DNA from 2 places in the Curtobacterium sp. MCSS17_015 genome. Region 1 is predicted to be linked to the other one. Evidence: predicted binding sites of a transcription regulator. Region 1 holds the regulator's gene; the other holds the start of a gene.
The links. Region 1 encodes HspR, which represses chaperone genes until heat shock. Its sites were predicted from a motif close to AAGTTGAGTCNNNNNGACTCAACTT; they were not measured.

Region 1 (11,610 bases):
GAGCATGGGAGCGACGCCGGTACGGTCGCTGAGGATCACGGGCATGCCGGAGCTGGCTGCTTCCACGGCGCTCCGACCGAAGGCCTCGCGGAACGAGGGGCAGACGAAGATGCCCGGCGTGGACCACATGTCTTCCGGTGTCGACCACCCCGCCCAGCCGAGAAGACCAGGTGCTGCCGCGCGCAGCGGTCTGCCGAGCGGTCCGTCGCCGTGGATGACGGCGCGGCGCCCGGTTCGCTGCGCCATCTCGACCACCAGCCCCGGGTTCTTCTCGGGCGACAGGCGCCCGGCGAAGACCAGCGGCCCGGTGCTCGAGCCGTCGTGACGCCGGGGCTGGAGCGGGATGCCCGCGGGAACCACGTCTGCGCGAACGGCTGACCGTACCTCCCGCTGCAGGAGCGGAGTCGTCGCCCATGCGCCGTCGGCTCCACGGAGTGCGTGACGGGCGGCACCCCACAGCAGGACACGGCGCGGCCATGGCTGTTCCTCCGGACCCGGCCAGGGGAGCCCTCGGATCCACGCGACGTGTCGGGTAGAAGCGGTCAGAGCTGTGCCGCGGAACCCGAAGACGCTCTGCGGTGTCATGGTGATGACCACATCGGCGTCTACGACGGCGGACGACCACGCTTTGCGAAGTGCCCTCGTCCCCGAGAGGTTCCGCTCCCGGATGCACTCCTCGGTGATTCCAGCTCCGACCTCGCGTCGCCCGGGAGCGTCGGGCCGCATGCCGATCCAGGCGTGCCAGTCGAGATCCCGGTCTCGCGCTGCCGCGACCAGTTCGACCGTCGAACGGTACACGCCGCTCCGGGCGGACAGTGGTGCAGCAAGGATCAAGACGCGCACAGTCAGTCCTTCCTCGTGCGGTCGTGGAGGAGCCGGACCAGGATCTCGGTCTTGTTGCGCCAGGTCACGGTGGCCGGGAGCTGGGCGGGATGCCGCCGAACCCGACCCTCGTCTGTGATCCACCCGCCGATGATGGCGGCGTGCGCACTGATGGAAGCCGTGTGGACACCGTCCACGCCCCGGTCGCCGGCTCCGTCGATGGGCGTCGAGAGGACGGGGAGCCCGGCCGCGCGGTACTCGTAGGTCTTGATGACGTCGCCGCCGACCTCCCCACCACCGACGCGGTGCGGGACCCAGCCGACATCGAACGTCTGCAGGAGTCCTGCGAGGCGGTCGTAGCGGACGTCGCCGATCAGCGCGATGTTGCGCATCTCTCGCAGCGGCGCGACCCAGCTCGGGTCGAGGATCGGGCCCGCGAACCGGAAGTCCACCTCGGGGAGGGCTGCTGCGGTGGCGAGCACGCCGTCGACGTCCAGACGACGACCCAGCTTCCCGACGTAGCCGACGACCGTTGCTCCAGCAGCGAGTGGTTCAGGATCGAATGCGTCCGGGTCGCACCCGTTGGGGATGAGGACCACGTCGTCGCGGCCGAACCGACGCGCCAACGCCGCCGTTCCTTCTCCGTTGGCTGTGACGTGATCAGCTCGGGCGAACGCGGCGCGGTACGCGCGCTCGACCTCGCGAGAGATCGTTGCGAACGCGAAGTGCCGGGTCCAGTCGTCGAGCAGGTCGAGCAGGACGACTCGTCCTGAGTGGAAGGGGTTCCTGGGCTCCGGAGCGAGGGCCGTGAACGGGTTCCAGACGATGGCCGGTGTCGACGAAGCCGACGAGGGGATGCGCGGGTAGGAGGGCGTTGCACGCGGCCACCAGCGCCGGCGATCGCTCGACAGGGGGATGGTGTGGGCGACACTCCGGATCGACCGAGTGCCAGCTGCTGGCGGGAGACCCCGGAGGGGGAGGAAGGCCGTCGGGATCGGCTCGGGTCGGCTGATGACGTCCACGTCCCCGACGAGTCGGCCGAGCCATTCGATGACGTGGCCGTCGCGGGTGCGGTAGCCCTCCGCTGACAATTTTGTCTGGCCGTGCATCGGGTATGCGAGCACGTTCGGAGGATGCGCGTGCGGACGGTACCGGATATCGAACATGAAATGAATATATCACGAGGGAGGCGATCGACCAGGTGTTCAGCGCCTCCGGCCGGGAAACAGTGCGGCCAGGGCCCTCCTTGTGGGAGGGCCCTGGCCGGTCGTGTTGCGGTGGGTCTACTGGGTGGCGGGACCGAAGCCGAGCAGCTCGGTGCTGCTGGTGGTGCCGTCGGCGTCCGTGGCGATGATGTCGAGGTTGTAGATCGCCGTGGGCCCGAAGGTGCGCTTGACGGACCAGTTGCCGTCGTCGTTGGCCGTTGCGGTGGTCAAGGTCGCGCAGCTGTACTGGGACTTGATGGCGATCGCCGCTCCGGGGGTTGCCGTGCCGCTGAAGGTGACCGGCTTGCCTGCGGTGTAGCCCTCGCCCTGCGTGGGCGAGGTCAGGGTGACGTCCTGGTGGGCGACCGGCTTGAGGATGATCGGTGAGATCGAGTCGGTCGTGCCGTCCAGGGCAGTCTGGGTGAGCGTGATGACGTAGGTCGCGCTCGGGCCGAAGCCGCGGGTCGCTGCCCAGGTTCCGTCGGTCTGGTTCGCGCGGGTGGTGAAGAGCGTCGAGCCCCAGCTGGACTTCGCCGTGATTGTCGCGCCCGGGGTGGCCGTTCCCTGGAACAGCACGTTCTTGCCGGGGGTGTAGGTGCTGGTCGACTCCGGGGTGCTGAGCGTCAGCTTCTTGAACGCGTTCTCCGGGGACAGGGTGAACTCGGCCGAGGTGCTGGTGCTGTTGTCCAGGCGCGTCTGCACTGCGGTCAGCTTGTAGACAGCAGACGGGCCGTAGGTGCGGTTGAAGGACCAGTCACCATCGACGTTCGCAGTGGGCGTGGCGAGAGTGGCGCCCCACTGGTTCTTGATCGCGATCTTCGCGTACGGGGTTGCGGTGCCGCTGACCGTGGTGCTCTGGCCGGGCTTGTAGGTTCCGCTCGTCGGGCTGTTGATGGTCACGGGGCGCGCTTCCTGCGCGCCGGTGGTGGTGACCTGCGTGCTGGCCTCCGTGTGCAGCGCCCCCTTGGACTGCTGCTTCGCGGTGATCGTGACCGGGGCGGTCGCGGGCGCGATCTCGATCTCCGCGGTCCAGCTGGTGCCGTCCACGGTCGCTTCGACGGTCTGGTCGCCGGAGACGACGCTCACGCGGGCACCGCTCTGCGTGGTGCCCGTCACGGTGGTGCGGCCGGGGGTGACCGCGCCGGTCGGACCACTGATCGCGACGCCGTCACCGAAGTCCGCTTCCGTCGTGATGGTCTGGGTGCCCTCCATGCCGGTCTGCTCGATCGTCAGGGTGTGCTTCCCGGCGCCGATCGGGTCGACGGCGAGCGACCACTCGCCCTGCTCGTCGACGGTCGTGCTGCCGAGCGTCTTGGACCCGGTCTTCACCGTGATCGTCGCGTTCGCCGCACCGGTCCCGGACACGGTGGCCTTCTTCGACACGTCCGCATCGAACGACGCTGTCGCCGTCGGGGTGACGACGGAGGAGGTACCGGGGTTGACGGTGACCTCGGCTGTCGTGGTGTTGTACCCCTTGGAGATCCCAGCGACCACGAGCTTGTACTCCCGGTCCTCGAGGTTCTGGATGACCGCGCGGTACGTGTCGCTCGTGCCGGCGATGAGCTCAGCCAGGGGTTCGGTCGGCTTGCCCGCCTCGTAGACCTTGATCTTCGAGTTGCGCTGTGCCGTCCCACGCACGACCAGGTCCGCGCCCGGGTCGAGGACGAAGTCGGGTGCCGGGGACGTGATCGTCACACCGGCGCCGTAATCGAGGATGACCTCGATGGGGGTCTGCTGTTCTCCGCGGATCATCTGGGAGACCTGCAGGTCGTACGTGCCAGGGGTGTTCGAGGGGTTGATCGGCAGGATGAACGCGCCCTCGTCGTTGGACATGGTCGTCGCGACCTGCTTGTCGGCCCGACGGGCGGAGATCACGGTGTTCGGCGTCGCGGTACCGGTGATCTTCGCCACCTCGGTGACCTCCGCGTCGAAGTGACCCTCCGCCACGAGCGGGGCGACGTGCAGGTCGACGGTGACGTCACTCTCCGCGATGAGGTCGCCCCCGTTGAAGGCCTCGAGGTGCGCAGTGGTCTTCCCGAGCGCGAGGTCCTTCAGCTGCTTCGTCCAGGATCCGTCCGTGACTCTCGCGTTGAGCGTCTGGGACCGGTTGTTCTTGTCCGTGTACGTGACCTCGACATCCGTTGCGTCCTTCGGAGCCCGGCCGTCCTTGAGCGTCGCCGTCCCCGCCTCGATGTCCACATCTGCGATCTCGGCGTGCAGCGCCGAGCTCGCGAAGTAGTAGCGGTCCTCACCTGACCCGAAATGAGCCTGAGGTCCGCCGTACTCGCTGAAGCCGTCGAGATGCAGGCCGGGGGCGGACTTGACCTCCAACTCGCCGTGAGCGTCGAGGCGCACCAGAGAGCTGTCGCTGGAGCACGAGTTGTTGCCGATGAGCAGTGACGTGTTCCCCCAGAGCCCGTAGCAGGTCGTCGAATCATAGCGGATCCGCCCCCAGTCACCGACCGGGAAGGCGAGGCTTCGTGATGCCTCCACCGCTGCGTCGTAGCTGTCGTACTGGATGAAATCGGTGTGACCGGGAGACTTTGTCATGCCCCAGAACTCACCGTTCGTCCCGGCGACGACCGCCGGCTTCGTCTCGCTGTCCTGCGGTGTCGCTGCCAGAGCGGTACCGGGGAGTACTCCGGAGATGGTGGCTGCGGCGACGCCGGTCGCGGCCGCAGCTCGAAGGAATGACTTCATGTGAAGAGGTGGCTTTCGGGGTAGGGCCGCACCGCAGCGCGGCGAATTGATGGAGTAGGAAATATCACATGTAGTCCCTGTGGGCATGCCGCATGCAATGTGTACCAGCGACCTTGCGTCCACCTGACGCAACTTCTCCTGCCTGGACTTGACGTGCCACCTGTCCCGGGTAAACTTGAGCCCATAGGACGCAAGTCCGCGGACTTCAGCACCACATGCCGGGCCTCCCGGCACTCGACGAAAGGGAGCACCAACACATGGGACGTGCAGTAGGCATCGACCTCGGAACCACCAACTCCGTCGTCTCTGTTCTCGAGGGCGGCGAGCCCACCGTCATCGCCAACGCCGAGGGGCTCCGCACGACGCCCTCGATCGTGGCGTTCACGAAGGACGGCGAGGTCCTGGTCGGCGAGACCGCCAAGCGCCAGGCCGTCACGAACGTCGACCGCACCATCGCGAGCGTCAAGCGCCACATCGGTACCGACTGGAAGGTCGACATCGACGGCAAGAGCTACACGCCGCAGGAGATCTCGGCCCGTACCCTCGGCAAGCTCAAGCGCGACGCCGAGCAGTACCTCGGCGAGGACGTCACCGACGCGGTCATCACCGTCCCGGCGTACTTCAACGACGCCGAGCGCCAGGCCACCAAGGACGCCGGTGAGATCGCCGGCCTCAACGTCCTCCGGATCATCAACGAGCCGACCGCCGCGGCACTCGCGTACGGCCTCGACAAGGGCAAGGAAGACGAGCTCATCCTGGTCTTCGACCTCGGTGGCGGCACGTTCGACGTCTCCCTGCTCGAGGTGGGCAAGGACGAGGACTTCTCAACGATCCAGGTCCGCGCGACCTCCGGCGACAACCGCCTCGGCGGCGACGACTGGGACCAGCGCATCGTCGACCACCTCGTCAAGAAGTTCAAGGACGAGCACGGTGTCGACCTGTCGACCGACAAGATCGCGAAGCAGCGCCTCAAGGAAGCTGCGGAGCAGGCGAAGAAGGAGCTGTCGAGCCAGCTCAGCGCGAGCATCCAGCTCCCGTACCTGACCTTGACGGCCGAGGGCCCGCTCAACCTCGACGAGACCATCTCGCGCGCCCAGTTCGAGCAGATGACCTCCGACCTGCTCGACCGCACGAAGAAGCCGTTCAACGACGTCATCAAGGAGGCGGGTGTCAGCGTCAACGACATCGCGCACGTCGTCCTCGTCGGTGGATCGACCCGCATGCCCGCCGTGGCCGAGGTCGTCAAGTCGCTGACCGGTGGCAAGTCGCCGAACCAGGGTGTCAACCCGGACGAGGTCGTCGCCGTCGGCGCCGCGCTGCAGGCCGGTGTCCTCAAGGGCGAGCGCAAGGACGTCCTCCTCATCGACGTCACGCCGCTCTCGCTCGGCATCGAGACCAAGGGCGGCCTGATGACGAAGCTCATCGACCGCAACACCGCGATCCCGACCAAGCGCAGCGAGACCTTCACGACCGCAGATTCGAACCAGCCCTCGGTCGCGATCCAGGTCTTCCAGGGCGAGCGCGAGTTCACCCGTGACAACAAGCCGCTCGGCACCTTCGAGCTCACCGGCATCGCGCCGGCACCCGCGGGCATCCCGCAGATCGAGGTCACGTTCGACATCGACGCCAACGGCATCGTGCACGTGTCCGCGAAGGACAAGGGCACCGGCAAGGAGCAGTCGATGGTCATCTCCGGCGGCTCGTCGCTGCCGAAGGAGGACATCGAGCGCATGGTCCGCGAGGCCGAGGAGCACGCGGCCGAGGACAAGGCCCGCCGCGAGGCGAGCGAGCGTCGCAACCAGGCCGAGCAGCTCGTCTACTCGATCGAGAAGCTCATCAAGGAGAACGACGACAAGCTCCCCGCGGACGTCAAGTCCGAGGTCCAGGGTGACGTCGACGGCCTCAAGTCCGCACTCGCGGGCGACGACGACGAGGCCGTGAAGACCGCGTTCGACAAGCTCAACGAGTCGCAGGGCAAGCTCGGACAGGCGATCTACGCGCAGAGCCAGTCGGCGGACGCCGCCGGTGCTGCGGGAGCGGACGCCGGTGCCGAGGGCCAGACCACCGGTGACGACGAGGACATCGTCGACGCCGAGGTCGTGGACGACGACAACGACAACGACAAGAAGTAGGACACATGACCACCAGCAACGAGAACCCGCAGGACCCGCAGCACGACGGCGCCGACCTGCCCGGAGGCTCGGCTGACGGTGGGCAGACCGGTTCCGGCCCGGCGGACGCTTCCGCCGGGCCCGCCGGGTCCGCCGGCTCCGCCCCCCAGGGCGGACAGGCAGCGGGCGGACAGACACCGGGCAACCCGGTCGAGGGCTCCGAGGACGGCGCGACGGCTGACGTCGACGGCGCCGAGGACCTCATCGAGGCCGAGGGTCCGGACGTCGAGGTGTCGACGGACACCGCGCCGGCGAACGACCTGACCCCCGAGGACGAGGCGCTCCTGGCTGACGCAGCGACCGGCATCGCCGAGGACCGGCTCTCGCCGTCCGACCGCGACCTCGTCGGCGAGATGCGGACGGACATGCTCCGCGCCCAGGCCGAGCTCGTGAACTTCCGGAAGCGCGTCGAGCGTGACCGGGACGCCAACCGCGAGGCCGTCATCGCCGAGGTGGTGCGTGCACTGCTCCCCGCCCTCGACGACCTGAACCGGGCCGAGTCGCACGGCGACCTCGCCGAGGGGCCGATGCAGGTCATCGCCCAGAAGCTCCGCAGCGGGTTCGACAAGTTCAAGCTCGTGCAGATCGGCGAGAAGGGCGAGACCTTCGACCCGAACGTGCACGAGGCGATCGTCCAGCTGCCCACGCCGGGTGCGACCGGCCAGACCGTGGCGGACGTCGTCGAGCCGGGCTACAAGCTCGGTGACCGCGTGCTCCGTGCGGCCAAGGTCGCCGTGGCGGTGCCGGCCTGAGGGTCGGCGACGGTGGAAGGGAGGTGAGCCGTGGCCAGTCAGGACTGGTTCGACAAGGACTTCTACGCAGTGCTCGGGGTGTCGAAGGACGCCTCCGAGGCTGATCTGAAGAAGACGTACCGCAAGCTCGCGCGGCAGTACCACCCGGACTCCAACCCGGGTGACGCTGCTGCAGAGTCGAAGTTCAAGGAGATCAGCGAGGCGTACTCGGTGCTCTCCGACAAGGAGCAGCGCAAGGAGTACGACCAGGTCCGCGCGATGGGCTCCGGCGCTCGGTTCACCTCGGGTGGGCCGGGCGGCCAGGGCGGCTTCGAGGACGTCTTCGGCGGCATGTTCGGTGGAGGCGGCGGCGGACAGCGCGTGCGCTTCGGCCAGGGCGGCGCCGGTGGTGCCGGCGGGTTCGAGGACATCCTCGGCGGCATGTTCGGCGGGGGCGGCTTCGGCCAGAACTCCGGCGGCTTCCGGGGCTTCGGCGGACCGACGAAGGGGCGCGACGTCACCGCGACGACGACGCTCGACTTCGCCACCGCGATCGCCGGCGACACGGTCAAGCTGGCGCAGGGCAACGGCCGGCCGGTGAACGTCCGCATCCCCGCGGGCGTCGCCGACGGGCAGAAGATCCGGCTGCGAGGTCGGGGTGAACAGAGCCCCGACGGCGGCGAGGCCGGCGACCTGGTGGTCACCGTCTCCGTCCGCAAGCACCCGGTGTTCGAGCGCGACGGGCAGAACCTCCGCGTGGACGTCCCCGTGACGTTCGTCGAGGCTGCGCTCGGTGCCACGATCCAGGTGCCCACGCTCGGTGGTGAACCCGTCAAACTGCGGGTCGCGCCGGGCACGCCCTCGGGCCGGGTCCTCCGCGTCAAGGGCCGGGGCGTCCCGGGCAAGAACGGCACCGGTGACCTGCTCGCCACCGTCCAGGTCGCCGTCCCCTCCCACTTGTCCGACAAGGCACGCGCAGCGCTCGACGCCCTCGCGGACGCCCTGCCGGACGAGGACCCCCGCGAGGACCTCCTCGCCAGGGCGCGCGAGTAGCGCGCACCACACCCAGCTGGGAGGCCCGGTGTGGCTCCGTCAGGGAACCGCACCGGGCCTCCAGTCGATCCGGCAAGGAGCGCTCTGATGGCCGACATGGACGAGAACTCGCCCGTCTTCGCGATCGCGGTCGCAGCCGAGCTCGCCGAGATGCACCCGCAGACCCTGCGGCAGTACGACCGGCTCGGCCTCGTCGTGCCCGGGCGTACCCGTGGTGGTTCGCGTCGGTACTCGATGCGCGACATCACGCAGCTCCGGGAGATCGCGCGGCTCGGGTCCGAGGGCGTGTCCCTCGAGGGGATCCGCCGGGTGCTGGACCTCGAGAACGAGAACGCCCTGCTGCGGACCCGCGTCCGCGAGCTCGAGACCGCGCTCGCCGACCAGCTCATCAACCGGCCGGGCGCACGCGTCTTCGCAGCGACGACCACCGGAGCGGCGGTCTCACTCCGAGCCGGCATGCGACCGCAGCGCAACAACGCCGTGGTGCTCTACCGCCCGCCGCGCTGACTCCCTTCTCCGGTGACATGTGACATACCTCTTCGGTAGCTTCGAGGTGGCTCGTTCGAGTCACCCATCGACACCGAGGAGGAACCATGCGATCCCGACCATCCGTCATCGCGGCCGTGACGGCAGCGCTCATCGCCATCAGCACACTCGTCAGTCCGGTCACCGGTGCCACCGCTGCGGAACTCCCGCAGCACGAGTCCGCCGAGCAGCGCGGTGCGCCTGAGGGGTCGTCGACCAGGACGATCCCGCATGTGCCGATCGGCGTCCGCGTCGAGACGAGCACCGAGGGCTTCACGGTGTACGCGACACCGCAGTGCACCCTCGCGACCTACTGCAAGTCGTGGGTCCGCGTCCTCAGCGCCCAGGTCGACAAATGGCAGGTGAACACCCGGAACGGGTACTTCGTCCGTTGGCCGTCGAACTGGGCCGAGGGGACGTCACGCTCCGACGGCGTCGTGCTGAGCGAGGCCTGTGACCTCATCAACTGCTACTACAACCTCGGTCGGAGCGCCTCCGTGGGCACCATCACGCGCCCGTACGCCCCGCGAGCGCTGAACGTGTCGGTGGCGAGCAAGGACGACGTCGCCCGCACCGCTCGCGTCCAAGGGTCCGCGACTCCCAGTGCATCGATCCGCCTGAACGGTGACGAGGTCGCGAAGGCGGACTCGTCCGGCACCTGGTCGCACACCCTGACCGGCCTCAGCGTCGGGACGAACACACGCACGTACCAGCAGTACGTCGACGGCACCTACCGCGACCAGAAGCCCGTGTCGGTCACCATCACCGACCAGGCGCTCACGGCGACCGCGTCGCACGTCGACCCGGTCGCGCGGACGGCGACGGTCTCCGGGAAAGCACCGAACCGCGCGACGAGCATCGACGTCGTCTGGACCCGGAACGGCGTGGAGGAGAAGCGGATCGTCCGGCCGTCGAACGGCTCGTGGACGCTCGACGTCGACGGGTTGGTGTTCGGGCAGAACGCCGTGCGGGTCGAGGCGTTCGCCGGCGCGCAGTCGATCGGCACAGCCTCGGTCGTGGTCGACGTCCCCGCGCCGGCGTTCAGCGCAACGGCATCCTTCCCCGACGACGTGACGAAGCCGGTGACCGTGGGCGGGAACGGTGCTCCCGGGGCCACGGTCGTCGTGCGCGACGGCGACGATGAGCTCGCGCACGCGACGGTCGACCCGGCGGGGGCGTGGTCGGTGACGCTGGCCGCACCCGACCGCGGTGGCGTGCGGCGGGTCGAGGTCGAACAGTCGGGCGCCGGCGTCCCGGCCGCACGGGCGTCGGTCGACATCGACTACGGTCCCGGGGTCCGGATCACGTCGCCCGGCAACGGGTTCGTCATCCCGCCGGTGTACCCCGAGGTCCGCATCGTCGGCACCGCGGCCCCGCATGCCGTCGTCCGGCTCAGCGAGCAGGGCGTGGCGGGGAGCGACCTCGGCACCGTGACCGCGAACGACGCCGGTCGTTGGGCGATCACGACACCGGCGCTCGAGGTGCGGAACCAGGCGCTCCTCGCGACGGCGAAGTCCCGCGGTGCCAACACGACGACGGACACCGTGTCCTTGCGCGGCCAGTGATGCCCGGGCCCGGGCCTGCATGCTCGGCGTGCAGGCCCGGGCCCGCTCTCGTCCTCGCGTGCGTGATCGCCTCCGATGCCGGCGATCGTCCCGTCACGGTAGCGGGTCGTCGAAGAGCGCGTCGAAGTCTGCGCCCGCGGACGCACAGTGCCGGTTCGCCTCCTGGGGGGTTCCCGGGTCGAGCGGTGCACCGGGCCGGGCGGACCGCACGTGTGCAATGACGGCGCGGATGCACGACGAGCACATGTCAGCGGTCCGCCGCGTCCGGGTCGGGGAGCAGGTGCGCCGCCCACGTCGCCCGTTCTGCCAGCCGGCCGTCGCGGCAGTCCACGGCCACGCGGAGGGCGACGACGCTGTTCCGGATGTCCGGCCACGGCAGCACGGCGTCGAGTTCCTCGTGCCGTAGCCGGAACGTCAGGCCGTCGAGTGACCCGTGCAGCGTCGCCGTGAGCATCGGGTTCCGGCACTCCTGGATGAAGGTCCGGTAGACCGGGGTCGCGGCGTCCGCCGACGAGCGCCACGACGGTGTCTCCAGGCAGTCGAGCAGAACGCCGAGGCGCCGGAAGAGCACGGCTCGGCTCCGGTCGCCGAGCCGTGGCACCACGATACGGACGACGCCGCCGAAGAGCAGACCGAGCGCTTGGAGCGCCGGCACGACGTCCTCACGCGCGGGCACGGCGACCCGTGTGTACCGGTTCGCCCGCAGCTCGACCAGGCCGAGGTGCGCCAAGTCCGCCAGGGCCTCGCGCACCGGCGTCCGGGAGCATCCGAGTCGGACCGCGAGGTCCTCGTCGTCGAGGCGGTCGCCGGGGCACAGGGACCCGCGCATGATCTCGAC
Region 2 (11,610 bases), 490 kb from region 1:
CGACGACCTCGTCGACCGTCCGGGTCGCCAGCGCGACCTCGATCGACCGCGCGACGAGCGAGCGGCCGGCGACCTCTCGGAGGTTCTTGCCGGGGATGCCCTTCGAGCCCGCCCGCGCCGGGATCACCGCGATCACGCGGGGGAAGGAGCTCATGGGGGAAACGTAGGGAGCGGTGGTGACGCCGAGGGGAACGACAGGGGGACGGGCGACGAACCGTTCCGGAAGGTGGTCGGCGCCGGCACGTCCTCGACCACCTGGTGGGGGAGCCGACCGCGGCCTAGGGTCGAGGGGTGCTCGGAGCCGGAGACGTCCTCGATCCACCGCCCCGACGGGTCCTCGTCGCCGGGACCGCCGGCGTCGGCAAGACCACCACCGCACGGCGCATCGCGCAGGCCGTCGGAGTGCCGCACACGGAGCTCGACGCGCTGTACCACGGGCCCGGCTGGACGGTCCTGCCGACGTTCGAGCAGGAGGTCGAGGACTTCACCGCCCGGGGGACGTGGGTCTCCGAGTGGCAGTACCGGCAGGTCCGCGCGCTCCTCGTCGAGCGAGCGGACACCATGGTGTGGCTCGACCTCCCGAGACGGGTCGCGTTCTGGCGCCTGCTCCGGCGGACCGTTCGACGACGTCTGCGGCGCACCGTCCTGTGGAACGGCAACGTCGAACCACCGCTGTGGACGTTCGTCACCCGCAGGGAGCACATCCTCCGGTGGGGGATCGCGAAGCGGAACGAGATGCGGAGGCAGGTCCCGGCGCTCGCCGACTCGGCTCCGCACCTGCGTGTCGTGCACCTGCGCTCGCAGCGGGAGGTCGAGCGGTTCGTCGACCGCCTGCTGGTCGGTACCGAATAAGATCGTCGGCGTCCGCCTCCGTAGCTCAGTGGATAGAGCAGGTGGTTTCTACCCACCGTGCCGCGGGTTCGATTCCTGCCGGGGGCACCGACGACGAAGGCCGTCACCCTGCCCGGGTGGCGGCCTTCGTCGTGACGGTCTCGTCAGGAGTGACGTCGGGTCACTCGTCGTCGGAGTCAGCGCGTCGCCGGAGTTCGCTGGCGCTGACCGGGTTGGCGTACGGCGTGCCGGACGTCTCGTCGGCGTCGGCGGGGACGGCAGTGCCGTCGGCCGCGCCCCTCGGGTCCGTGGTCGTGGTCGTCGATCCGAAGCCGTGCGCCCGGGGGGAGGCATCGCGGCGGTCCTGCTCGTCGCGGACCGGGGAGCGGTCGCCGGAGGCAGCACGGTCGTCGGGACCGGGACGGTCTGCACCGCCGATCCGGACGTCGTCGACCACGTCGTCGTTGTCGGCGTCGCGCGACGCCGACCAACCGCCGCCGTTCGACCCCGGAGAGACGGCGGGGGCACGGAACGCGGGGGAGCCGAGCGTCGGGCGGATCGGGGTCGTCTCACCGTCGGAGTACGGCCGGGTGGCGTCGTCGCCGATCGGCACGGTCGCGTCGTGCCCGCTCGTGGGAGCCATCGCCGTGACGTCGGCCTGGCCCGGGTGCACGCTCGAACGGGCCGGGCCCGCGCTCGGCTGCTGCGGGATCGTGCTCCGCTGCGCCGGGCTCGCGCTCGGTTGTGCCGGGGTCACGTTCGGCTGCGCCGGGCGGAGGGAGGTGGTCGTCGGCGTCGGGGCCGGCTCGGGGGCCCGGGAGGAGTCGACCCTGTCCGCGTTCCACTCCTGCTGACGCGTGATGAGGTCGGCGTCCGGATCGGGGGAATCGAACTTCCACCGCTCGAGGTCGCTCTTGAAGAGCTTGCGAGCCCGGTTGGGCCGCGCCTGCCACTCGAGCATCCGGTCGCGGAACTCGGCGAGGGAGTTGTCCGCGTGGGAGGTGAAGGTCGAGGAGTTCTTCTTGATGTCCGCGATCTCGTGCTTCGCCCAGTCCGCGGCGACCGGTGCGCCGGCGATCGGGAGCAGACGCAGCCGGATGTCCGCGTCCTCGGCCAGGTGGTCCGCGTAGGCACGTTCGTCGTGTCCGAGCGAGCCCCAGCTGACGGCCTTCCGCGCGGCCGAGACGAGGCCGGCGACGGCGGCGTTCCTGGCCTCGCGCTCCTGGTGGGCGACGATGCGCTTGACAGCACCACGACCGATCAGTGCGGCGATGATGCCCGCCACGAGGATCGCGACGAAGGGGATGACCGCCCCCGACAGCACGCGCCAGCCCGTGTCGGACGAGGTCCAGTCGATCAGGTCGTTCCACCACTGCATGCGCGTACCGTACTTGTGGATCGGTCAGGTGCCGGGGACGACAGGCGGACGGGACGGACATCCGCCGCATCCGATCCCGTCGCGCGCCACGATCACCAGCGGAGGGTGTCCACCGCGTCCTCGGCGTTCCAGACGTTCGGGAGCTCGACGAACCGTCGCTCGGCGGCCACGTAGCGACGTGCCCGGTAGGCGGTGCCCCCTGCCACGTCCACGCGGTCGACGTACCCGACGATCTCCCCGTTCGCCCGGGTGACCCGGCTCAGGTCGTCGCGGACGTCGAGGATGCGGAGGTCGCCCCGCGACCGCGCCGTCGGGCGGGGCGAGTGGATGCTGAGCCGGGCGTCCGTCGTGGACTGCATGTGGGCCTCCTGGTCGTGTGATCTGTGACGACCGTACGACCGACCACCGACACGCCGGAGGTGACGAGCCCGTGCTGGGGAACACGCACGAGCGTCGCCGTGTTGTGGAGGGGAGTCCAGTACCGCGCTCTCCGGAGCCAGGAAGGCAGGTCCCCATGACCACGTTCGTCCTCGCCGGTGGCTGTTTCTGGTGTCTCGACGCCGTCTACCGCACGCTTCAGGGCGTGCAGGACGTGGTGTCCGGGTACATCGGCGGCAGTGACCCGCACCCGACCTACGAGCAGGTGTGCACGGGCACGACCGGCCACGCCGAGGCGGTCGCCGTGACCTTCGACGAGGCCGTGATCCCCGCCGACGTCGTCCTCGACGTCTTCTTCACCCTGCACGACCCGCGGCAGCTCAACCGCCAGGGCGCCGACGTCGGTACGCAGTACCGCTCGGCGATGTTCCCGGCCGACGACGAGCAGCGAGCCCTCTTCGAGGAGGCGCTCGAGCGGGCGTCGGAGATGTGGGACGGCGGGATCGTGACGACCCTCGAGCCGCTCGGCGAGTTCCACCGGGCCGAGGAGTACCACCAGGACTTCTTCGCGAAGAACCCGGGCCAGGGGTACTGCCTCGCCGTCGCACTGCCCAAGGTGAACAAGGTCCGGAAGGCGTACGGTCAGTACATCCTGGCGTCCTGACGGAGGGGCGTCGGGGCCACGAGGAGGTGGTCGGACGATGACGAACGACACGACGACGGCGACAGCGACGACGGAGACCTGGGTCGCCGTCGGTCCGGCCGGTGCGGTGGGCACGATCCACCGGGCGGCTGACGGGTTCCGGGTCGAGCTCTACGGACGACGGGGTCCGGGCGGGACGTACCCGTCGCTGCAGTCGGCCAAGGGCGCGGTGCACAAGGCGATGGGTCCGCTCGCGGACCGGCCGGAGTTCCACGCGCACTGACCGAGGAGTCCGCGGACGCGGCCCTCGACCGGGAGGCCCGGATCACCTTCCCTCCACAGGGACCGTGGTCCGGGCCTCCTGTCCACAGGTCGACTCTGCGCTGCCGTCGAGGCGGAGCGCCGACCGACGATCGGTGCATGAACGACACGATCACGGTCTGCGGCATCATCGCCACCGAACCCCGCCACCTCGTCACCGAGACGGGCGTCGCCATCACGAGCATGCGTCTCGCCTCGCCTTCGCGCCGCTGGGACCGCAGCACGTCCAGCTGGGCCAACGGCCCCACGAACTGGTACACCGTCACGGCGTTCCGGTCGCTCGCGGCCAACGTGCACAAGTCCGTGAAGAAGGGCGACCGCATCGTCGTCACCGGGCGCGTCCGGATCCGGAACTGGGAGCGCGACGGCCGGGGCGGCACCTCCGTCGAGGTCGACGCCGATGCGCTCGGCCACGACCTCGCCTGGGGCATCAGCAACTGGATCCGCGTCCCGCGGCACGTCGGCGACGCGCCCTCCGCGTACGGGGCGGGCCCGGACGTCGACCCCCGGACCGGCGAGGTCGGCGACGACGACCCGGTCGACGGGGACCTCCACGATCGCGGCCCGGCCGCGGACACGACCGGGTCCGTCGACCCCGTCCGGGGGCGCGACGAGCACGGTGACGACGTGCTCGTCGACGCGTCGTACGACGCCGGAGGCGTCGGAGCGCACGACACCGCGTCGCACACCGACGGCTCCGTGTCACCCGTCGATCTGTTCCCCGGGCAGGAGCCGGGGTGACGCCGCGACCGTCGCCGCGGGGTCCGGCGCAGCGCCGACCGCGCCGACACCGGGAGCGGGGCAGCGCTGAGGGCCTCGGATCGGTAGACTCGGTCCGATATGGCTGAGTACATCTACCAGATGGTCCGCGCCCGCAAGGCGGTCGGCGACAAGCTGATCCTCGACGACGTCACGATGTCGTTCCTCCCCGGCGCCAAGATCGGCGTCGTCGGGCCGAACGGTGCGGGCAAGTCGACGATCCTGAAGATCATGGCGGGGCTCGACCAGCCGTCCAACGGCGAGGCGAAGCTGACCCCGGGCTTCACCGTCGGCATCCTCATGCAGGAGCCCGAGCTCGACGAGACCAAGACGGTGCTCGAGAACGTGCAGGAGGGCGTCGGCGAGATCCACGGCAAGCTCACGCGCTTCAACGAGATCTCGGCCGCGATGGCCGAGCCCGACGCGGACTTCGACGCGCTCCTCGCCGAGATGGGGACCCTGCAGGAAGAGATCGACGCCGCCGACGCGTGGGACCTCGATTCGCAGCTCGAGCAGGCGATGGCCGCGCTCCAGTGCCCCCCGGGGGACGAGCTCGTCACGCACCTCTCCGGCGGTGAGAAGCGCCGCGTCGCGCTCTGCAAGCTCCTGCTCCAGAAGCCCGACCTGCTCCTGCTCGACGAGCCCACCAACCACCTCGACGCCGAGAGCGTGCAGTGGCTCGAGCAGCACCTGCAGCAGTACCACGGTGCGGTCCTCGCCGTGACCCACGACCGGTACTTCCTCGACCACGTCGCACAGTGGATCGCCGAGGTCGACCGAGGCCGTCTCTACCCGTACGAGGGCAACTACTCGACCTACCTCGAGAAGAAGCGCGCTCGTCTCGAGGTCCAGGGCAAGAAGGACGCCAAGCTCGCCAAGCGCCTGTCGTCCGAGCTCGACTGGGTCCGCAGCAACGCGAAGGGCCGCCAGGCGAAGTCCAAGGCGCGCCTGGCCCGCTACGAGGAGATGGTCAACGAAGCCGAGCGCACGCGCAAGCTCGACTTCGAGGAGATCGTGATCCCCGTCGGCCCGCGTCTCGGGTCCCAGGTCATCGACGCCGAGCACCTGCACAAGCAGTTCGGTGAGCGCGTCATCATCGGCGACCTGTCGTTCACGCTGCCGCGGAACGGCATCGTCGGGGTCATCGGCCCGAACGGCGTCGGCAAGACGACGCTGTTCAAGACGATCGTCGGGCTCGAGCCCCTCGACGGCGGCCAGCTGAAGATCGGTGACACGGTCGACATCTCCTACGTCGACCAGAGCCGCGGCGGCATCGACCCGAACAAGAACCTGTGGGAGGTCGTGTCGGACGGTCTCGACTACATCCAGGTCGGCAAGACCGAGATCCCGTCGCGTGCCTACGTCTCGCAGTTCGGGTTCAAGGGCCCGGACCAGCAGAAGCGTGCGGGCATCCTGTCGGGTGGTGAGCGCAACCGTCTGAACCTCGCGCTGACGCTCAAGCAGGGCGGCAACCTGCTGCTCCTCGACGAGCCCACGAACGACCTGGACGTCGAGACCCTCGGCAGCCTCGAGAACGCCCTGCTCGAGTACCCCGGTTGCGCCGTGGTCATCACGCACGACCGGTGGTTCCTCGACCGCATCGCGACGCACATCCTCGCGTGGGAAGGCCTCAACGAGGACGGCACGCCGATCTGGTACTGGTTCGAGGGCAACTTCGAGGCGTACGAAGAGAACAAGGTCGAGCGCCTCGGTGCCGACGCCGCGAAGCCCGGACGCGCGACGTACCGCAAGCTCACGCGGGACTAGCCCCCGTGGCGAGACTGCACGCGCCGGTCCGCATCCGCTGGAGCGACATCGACGCCTACGGGCACGTCAACAATTCGGCGATGCTCCGGCTGCTCGAAGAAGCACGCGTGCTGGCGTTCTGGGCGCCGGACCCCGACGAGGTGGACGAGTCGGGGTCCGCGCCGGAACCCGTGATCGACGGGCGCCCGGGTTCCGGGACGATGACGGTCATCGCGGCGCAGCGGCTCGAGTACCTGGCATCCACGCCGTACTTCCGTCGGCCGCTCGACATCCAGTTGTGGATCGGGCGGATCGGTGGGGCCAGCCTGGACATCTCGTACGAGGTCTGGTCGCCCGCCGGACACGAGCCGGCGGAGCTATACACGCGCGCCACCACGGCGCTCGTCCTCGTGGACGCGACGACCAACCGACCGCGACGGCTCACTGAAGCCGAGCGAGCGGCGTGCCAGCCGTACATCGAGCCACCCGTGCGGTTCTCCCGGCCGTGAGACTCCCGCAGCGACCTCGGCCGTGACCTCGGTCCGCCGCTGACCGACGTCGCTGAGACAGGCCCCGCTCGTCGAGCGGGGCCAGTCTCACTCGGTGGGCAGGCGCATCATGCCCTCTTGTGCGACGGTCGCCAGCAGCCGTCCGTCGCGGGAGAACATGCGACCGAGCGCGAGGCCCCGACCGCCCTGGGCGCTCGGCGACTCCTGCGCGTAGAGCACCCAGTCGTCAGCGCGCCCGTCGCGGTGCCACCACATCGCGTGGTCGAGGCTCGCGAGTTTCACGCCCGGTGTGCCCCACGCGACCCCGTGCCGACGCATGATCGGTTCGAGGAGGGACAGGTCGCTCGCGTAGGCCAGGACCGCGCGGTGCAACGCGGGGTCGTCCGGCAGGTCCCCTTCGACCCGGAACCACACCGCCTGGTGGGCGACGCGAGCGCCCTGCACGTCGAAGTAGACCGGGCCGTCGACGTGCCGCAGGTCGATCGAGCGCTCGGCCCAGGCCTGGGCCGTGGGGTGGTCGACCGCGCCCAGCACCGACGCCGCCGACGGGAGCGACTCCGGGTCGGGGACGTCCACGGGGAACGGATCCTGGTGCTCCGCGCCGGTGTCCGGGACCTGGAACGACGCGATCATCGAGAAGATCGGGAGACCGTTCTGGTACGCCTGGGCTCGTCGGGTCGCGAACGAGCGTCCGTCGTGGATGCGCTCGACGCCGAACGTGATCGGGACGTCGATCGCACCGGGGCGCAGGAAGTAGCCGTGCACGGAGTGGATGTCCCGGCCCTCGATGGTGGTCTGCGCTGCGACGATGCACTGCGCGAGCACCTGGCCGCCGAACACCCGTCCTCCGGGGGACCAGTGGCTGGCACCGGTCAGGATCGTCTCCCTGGTGCTCGCCCCGGTGTCCTCGAGTCGCAGGGTCGTGAGGAAGTCGGGTTCGCGGATCACGCCGCCAGTCTACGAACGGGACCCGGTGTGGCCGAGGAGGGCGCGGGGGGCCTGCCCGCCGTACCGAGGTCGATGACGTCCGACGGGACCGGCTCCTCCTGGTCGGCTGGGTCGCCCGCCACGTCCTGGAGGGCCGCTGCATCCGGATCGACGAGGCTCGCCGCCGTCGGGGAGGTCCGGAGCAGGCTCCAGATCGCCACCGCGACGAGTGCTCCGCTGACGCTGGCCGCCCATGGTGTGAGCACATGGGACCAGAGAACGGGTGCGGCCAGCCAGACGAGGTGGTTGGCGATGACCGAGCCCGTCACGCCGAGGAACAGGGCGAGACGGGGACGGAGGCTCGGGCCGGCCAGCAGACCGGTGACGACGAGGACGGAGAGCAGTGCGTTGACGAGGTGCGGCATGGGCGGGACCGTGGTGACGAGACGAGACGAGACGAGACGAGACGAGACGAGACGAGACGAGACGAGTCGGCGAGGACGTCGACTGTGACAGTGGGAGGCGGAGCCGACGGGCCGACCCGCTCCGGGTCGGCCCGTCGGCCCCGGGAGATGCCGGCTCAGCTGCCGGAGCCACCCTGCCCGACCGCGAGCGGCTGCGCTCCGGCGGCGGAACCGGCGTCCGCACCGCTCGTGCTGACGGCGATCTTCCGGGGCTTCGACGACTCCTGGACGGGGATCGTGACGCTCAGCACACCGTTGTCGTAGTGCGCGGCGATCCGCTCGACGTCCAGGCCGTCGCCGAGGGTGAGCTGGCGGACGAACGAGCCGGGCTGGCGTTCCCGCGTGAGCCACTGCGCTCCGTCGGGAGCGCCGAGGGTGCGCTCGGCCCGGATGGTGAGGACCGACCCGTCGACGTCGATGTCGACGGAGCCTGGATCGACTCCGGGCAGGTCGACGTCCATCACGTAGTGGTCACCGGCACGGTAGAGGTCCATCGGCATCGAGCGCGGCCCGGCTGCTGCGCCGCTGAGGAGGGATCCGGCGAGGCGGTCGAGCTCGCGGAACGGATCGAAGGTCATGGCCATCTGCATCAACTCCTTCACTGAGTGCTTCGCGGTTGAGTCGCCCTGACTCAACTGCCTCCCGTTTTAGCACTCGAACCCGGAGAGTGCCAAAAACGGGCTCAGAGCTCGCTGAGCGCCGGGGACCAGGGAGCGGAAGGTCGTGCGCGGCTAGGATCGAACGTGACATGAGCAGCTCGTTCACCCTTCCCGACGCCGCCTCGCTCGGTGACCTCCGCACCTACCTCGGGCGAGCCGCTCGGATCGAGGACGGGTCGGTCCGCCTCATCGCCGACTCCGGTGTCCTGGCCGTGTACACGGCGATCCTCTACCCGCTCGGGCTGCTCGACGAACTGCCCACCGTGCTCGGATTGCGCACGTTCGCCCTCACCCAGCCGGAGCACATCGACGTCGTGGTGCCGCTCCGCTCGTTCCAGGAGCGCCTGCGCCTGCTCGCCGAGGCGAACGACGTCGAGCACGCCGATGCAGCGGACCCCACGCGGGCGACCCCGATCGAGGTCGAACTCCCGCTCGAGGTGCACACCGTGACCTGGGCTGCGATCTCCCCGCCCCGGGGCGGTTGGGTGCCGCTCCCCGACGTCTCGGCGGAACTGCTGCACCGTGCCGCGCGCCAGGGGATCGACGAGGTCGCCGCCTCCGTGCCGACGAGCTCGGGGGAGTCCATCGTCCGCCGCGTCCGCTCCGAGGTGTGGGGTCGACCGATCGCGGGCGTCGAGCACCTGCCGGCCGGCGCGGGCTTCGCCGCCGAGAGCCTCGGCTTCCTCGGGACCGAGCCGGTCCGGCTGTTCGAGACGGGCCCGTGGAGCCGGTTGACGACCTCCAGGGGGCACGTGCTCGTGAAGCGCCGAGCCTGGACGCTCAGTTCCTGACCGAGGGACGCAAGGCCCGTGGCGTGCTCGCCAGGGGCCTCCCGTCGGTTCGTCGGCACGCCGCTGCGGCGGCACCCGGCGCTCCCGTCAGTCGAAGGAGTTCGTCATCGCGTGCGCCGCACGGTCGAGGTAGGCCCACAGCTCGGCCTCGTCGAGCGGAGCGAGGTCGAGTGACTCGACGGCGTCGTGCATGTGCTGGAGCCAGTGCTCGCGCGCCTCGGGCGTGATGCGGAACGGGTGGTGTCGCATCCGGAGTCGGGGGTGGCCGCGCTGCTCGCTGTAGGTCGACGGGCCGCCCCAGTACTGCTGGAGGAACTGCGAGAGCCGCCAGACCGCGCCCTCGAGGTCGTCGGCCGGGTACATCGGCCAGATGACCTCGTCCTGCTGCACACCCTCGTAGAAGCGGCGGACCAGGCGGTCGAAGGTCGGGGCGCCACCGATCCGGTCGAACAGGGAACCGCTCGCCGCAGCCCCGCCCGGTCCCACACGGAGGGTGACGGGCTGCGCGGGGACGCCGCCTGTCCGCTCGCCCGCAGGCGGGCCGAGGGGGATGGACGGTCCGGTCATGGCGTGTCCTCAGGGTCCTTGCTGTCGTCCCCGGTCCGGATCGCCCGGCCCAGGATGTTCATCCGGCCGCGGCGGGCCCGCGGCGCGGGGGTGGGCACCGGCGCGGTGCGGACGGGACGGAGGCCGTTCACCGACGTGGCGTTCTCCCATCCCTCGGGCATGATCATCGCCATCGCCGGCAGGGTGACGCCGAGTTCGTCGACGCTGCGCTTCAGGCGGACGCGGAGTTCCCGACCGACGACGTCGAGTTCCGAAGCGCGGGTCTTCACGACCAGGCGGAACACCATGCCCGAGTCGGTGACGGACTGCAGACCCCAGATCTCCGGCTTCTCCACGATGCGCTGCCGCCAGCGGGACTCCTGGGACATCGTGACCGCGGCGTGCAGGAGGGCGTCCTGCACGGCGTCGATGTCGGTGTCGTACGGCACGGTGATGTCGACGAGGACGCGCGACCACCCCTGCGACAGGTTGCCGACGCGGAGGATCTGACCGTTCGGCACGAACCAGAGGATGCCGTTCACGTCGCGGATCTGCATGACCCGGAGGCCGACGGACTCGACGACCCCGGTCGCCTGTCCGGTGTCGACGACGTCCCCGACGCCGGCCTGGTCCTCGAGGATCATGAAGATGCCGGACAGGATGTCGCGGACGATGCTCTGCGCGCCCACGGCGAGGCCGGCGGCGACCACGGAGGCGCCACCGACGATCCCGACCGCTGCGGTCGGGAACACCGTCGAGATGATGATCGCGAACGCGATCACCGCGACCACGACGGTCGCGAGGTTCTCGAGCACGCTGCCGAGCGTCCGGGTGCGTTGGACGACGCGGGCGGTCTGCAGTGGGGAGGCCACCAGGGCCTGGGTGTCCGCGGCGCCCTGCCGCTTCTTCACGCCGTTGACGATGCGGTCGACGACCTGCTTGATCGTCCGGCGGAGGACGAGGCGGATGATGACCGCCGCGAGCAGGACGATGAGGATCGTGATCGGGACGTGCCAGGTGTCGACGAACTGGGTGAACGTGTTCGACGCCCACTTCGAGACGTCGTCGGTGGTGTCTGCTGCCGAGATCATGTCCGGACGATGCTAAACGGCGAGGCTCCGACGCCCCTGGAGGAACGCCGGAGCCTCGCCCCTGCTCACATCGGGATCAGGCGTCCGCTGCCTGGACGCGGAGCGCGCGCTCGGTGCCGGCGAGGTTCTCGCTGACGATCCGGCGCAGCGCCGGCGTCTCCGGGTGCGCGTCGAGCCAGGCCCGGGCGGCGTCGCGCAGCTCCGTCGACGCCAGCGGTGCCGGGTACAGGCCCGTGACGACGGTGTCGGCGATGTGGTAGCTGCGCTCGTCCCAGATCCGCGTGATCACGTCGAAGTACCGCTGCACGAGGCCCTCGAGCACGACCGGGGCGTTCACGTGCTGGAAGCCGATCGTGGTCTGCCGGACGATCGCGTTCGGCGCGTCGTCACTGTCGACGAGCGACGAGAACGCTGCGAGCTTGCCCTCGGCGGTCGGGATCGTCGCCCGGGCACGAGCGGCTGCCTGCTCACCGGAGGCCGTGCGGTCGGCGGCGAGCTCGGTGTCGATCTCGTCGTTGCCCGCAGCGCCCGCGAGCACGAGGCCCTCGAGCAGCTCCCAGCGGAGGT

Region 2: DEJ18_RS04525 (Hsp20/alpha crystallin family protein) is a predicted target of HspR. The motif match lies at 8,570-8,594, and genes of this name have one in related genera.

Annotation. Positions count from the first base shown of each region.
Region 1 covers NZ_CP126256.1:463,120-474,729, forward strand. Annotated here, with positions in the region: gene DEJ18_RS15900 (glycosyltransferase family 4 protein) at 1-726, opposite strand, end outside; gene DEJ18_RS02220 (glycosyltransferase family protein) at 846-1,946, opposite strand; gene DEJ18_RS02225 (Ig-like domain-containing protein) at 2,106-4,727, opposite strand; gene dnaK (molecular chaperone DnaK) at 4,985-6,859, shown strand; gene grpE (nucleotide exchange factor GrpE) at 6,865-7,650, shown strand; gene DEJ18_RS02240 (DnaJ C-terminal domain-containing protein) at 7,681-8,682, shown strand; gene DEJ18_RS02245 (heat shock protein transcriptional repressor HspR) at 8,779-9,189, shown strand; gene DEJ18_RS02250 (hypothetical protein) at 9,276-10,772, shown strand; gene DEJ18_RS02255 (GntR family transcriptional regulator) at 11,020-11,610, opposite strand, start outside.
Region 2 covers NZ_CP126256.1:954,243-965,852, forward strand. Annotated here, with positions in the region: gene DEJ18_RS04465 (acylneuraminate cytidylyltransferase family protein) at 1-154, opposite strand, end outside; gene DEJ18_RS04470 (P-loop NTPase family protein) at 292-852, shown strand; tRNA gene DEJ18_RS04475 (tRNA-Arg) at 867-939, shown strand; gene DEJ18_RS04480 (hypothetical protein) at 1,013-2,209, opposite strand; gene DEJ18_RS04485 (hypothetical protein) at 2,302-2,568, opposite strand; gene msrA (peptide-methionine (S)-S-oxide reductase MsrA) at 2,724-3,251, shown strand; gene DEJ18_RS04495 (methyltransferase) at 3,289-3,513, shown strand; gene DEJ18_RS04500 (single-stranded DNA-binding protein) at 3,651-4,292, shown strand; gene ettA (energy-dependent translational throttle protein EttA) at 4,392-6,077, shown strand; gene DEJ18_RS04510 (acyl-CoA thioesterase) at 6,083-6,565, shown strand; gene DEJ18_RS04515 (acyl-CoA thioesterase) at 6,653-7,513, opposite strand; gene DEJ18_RS04520 (hypothetical protein) at 7,510-7,917, opposite strand; gene DEJ18_RS04525 (Hsp20/alpha crystallin family protein) at 8,073-8,540, opposite strand; gene DEJ18_RS04530 (DUF8185 domain-containing protein) at 8,705-9,406, shown strand; gene DEJ18_RS04535 (globin) at 9,494-9,973, opposite strand; gene DEJ18_RS04540 (mechanosensitive ion channel family protein) at 9,970-11,043, opposite strand; gene pepN (aminopeptidase N) at 11,120-11,610, opposite strand, start outside.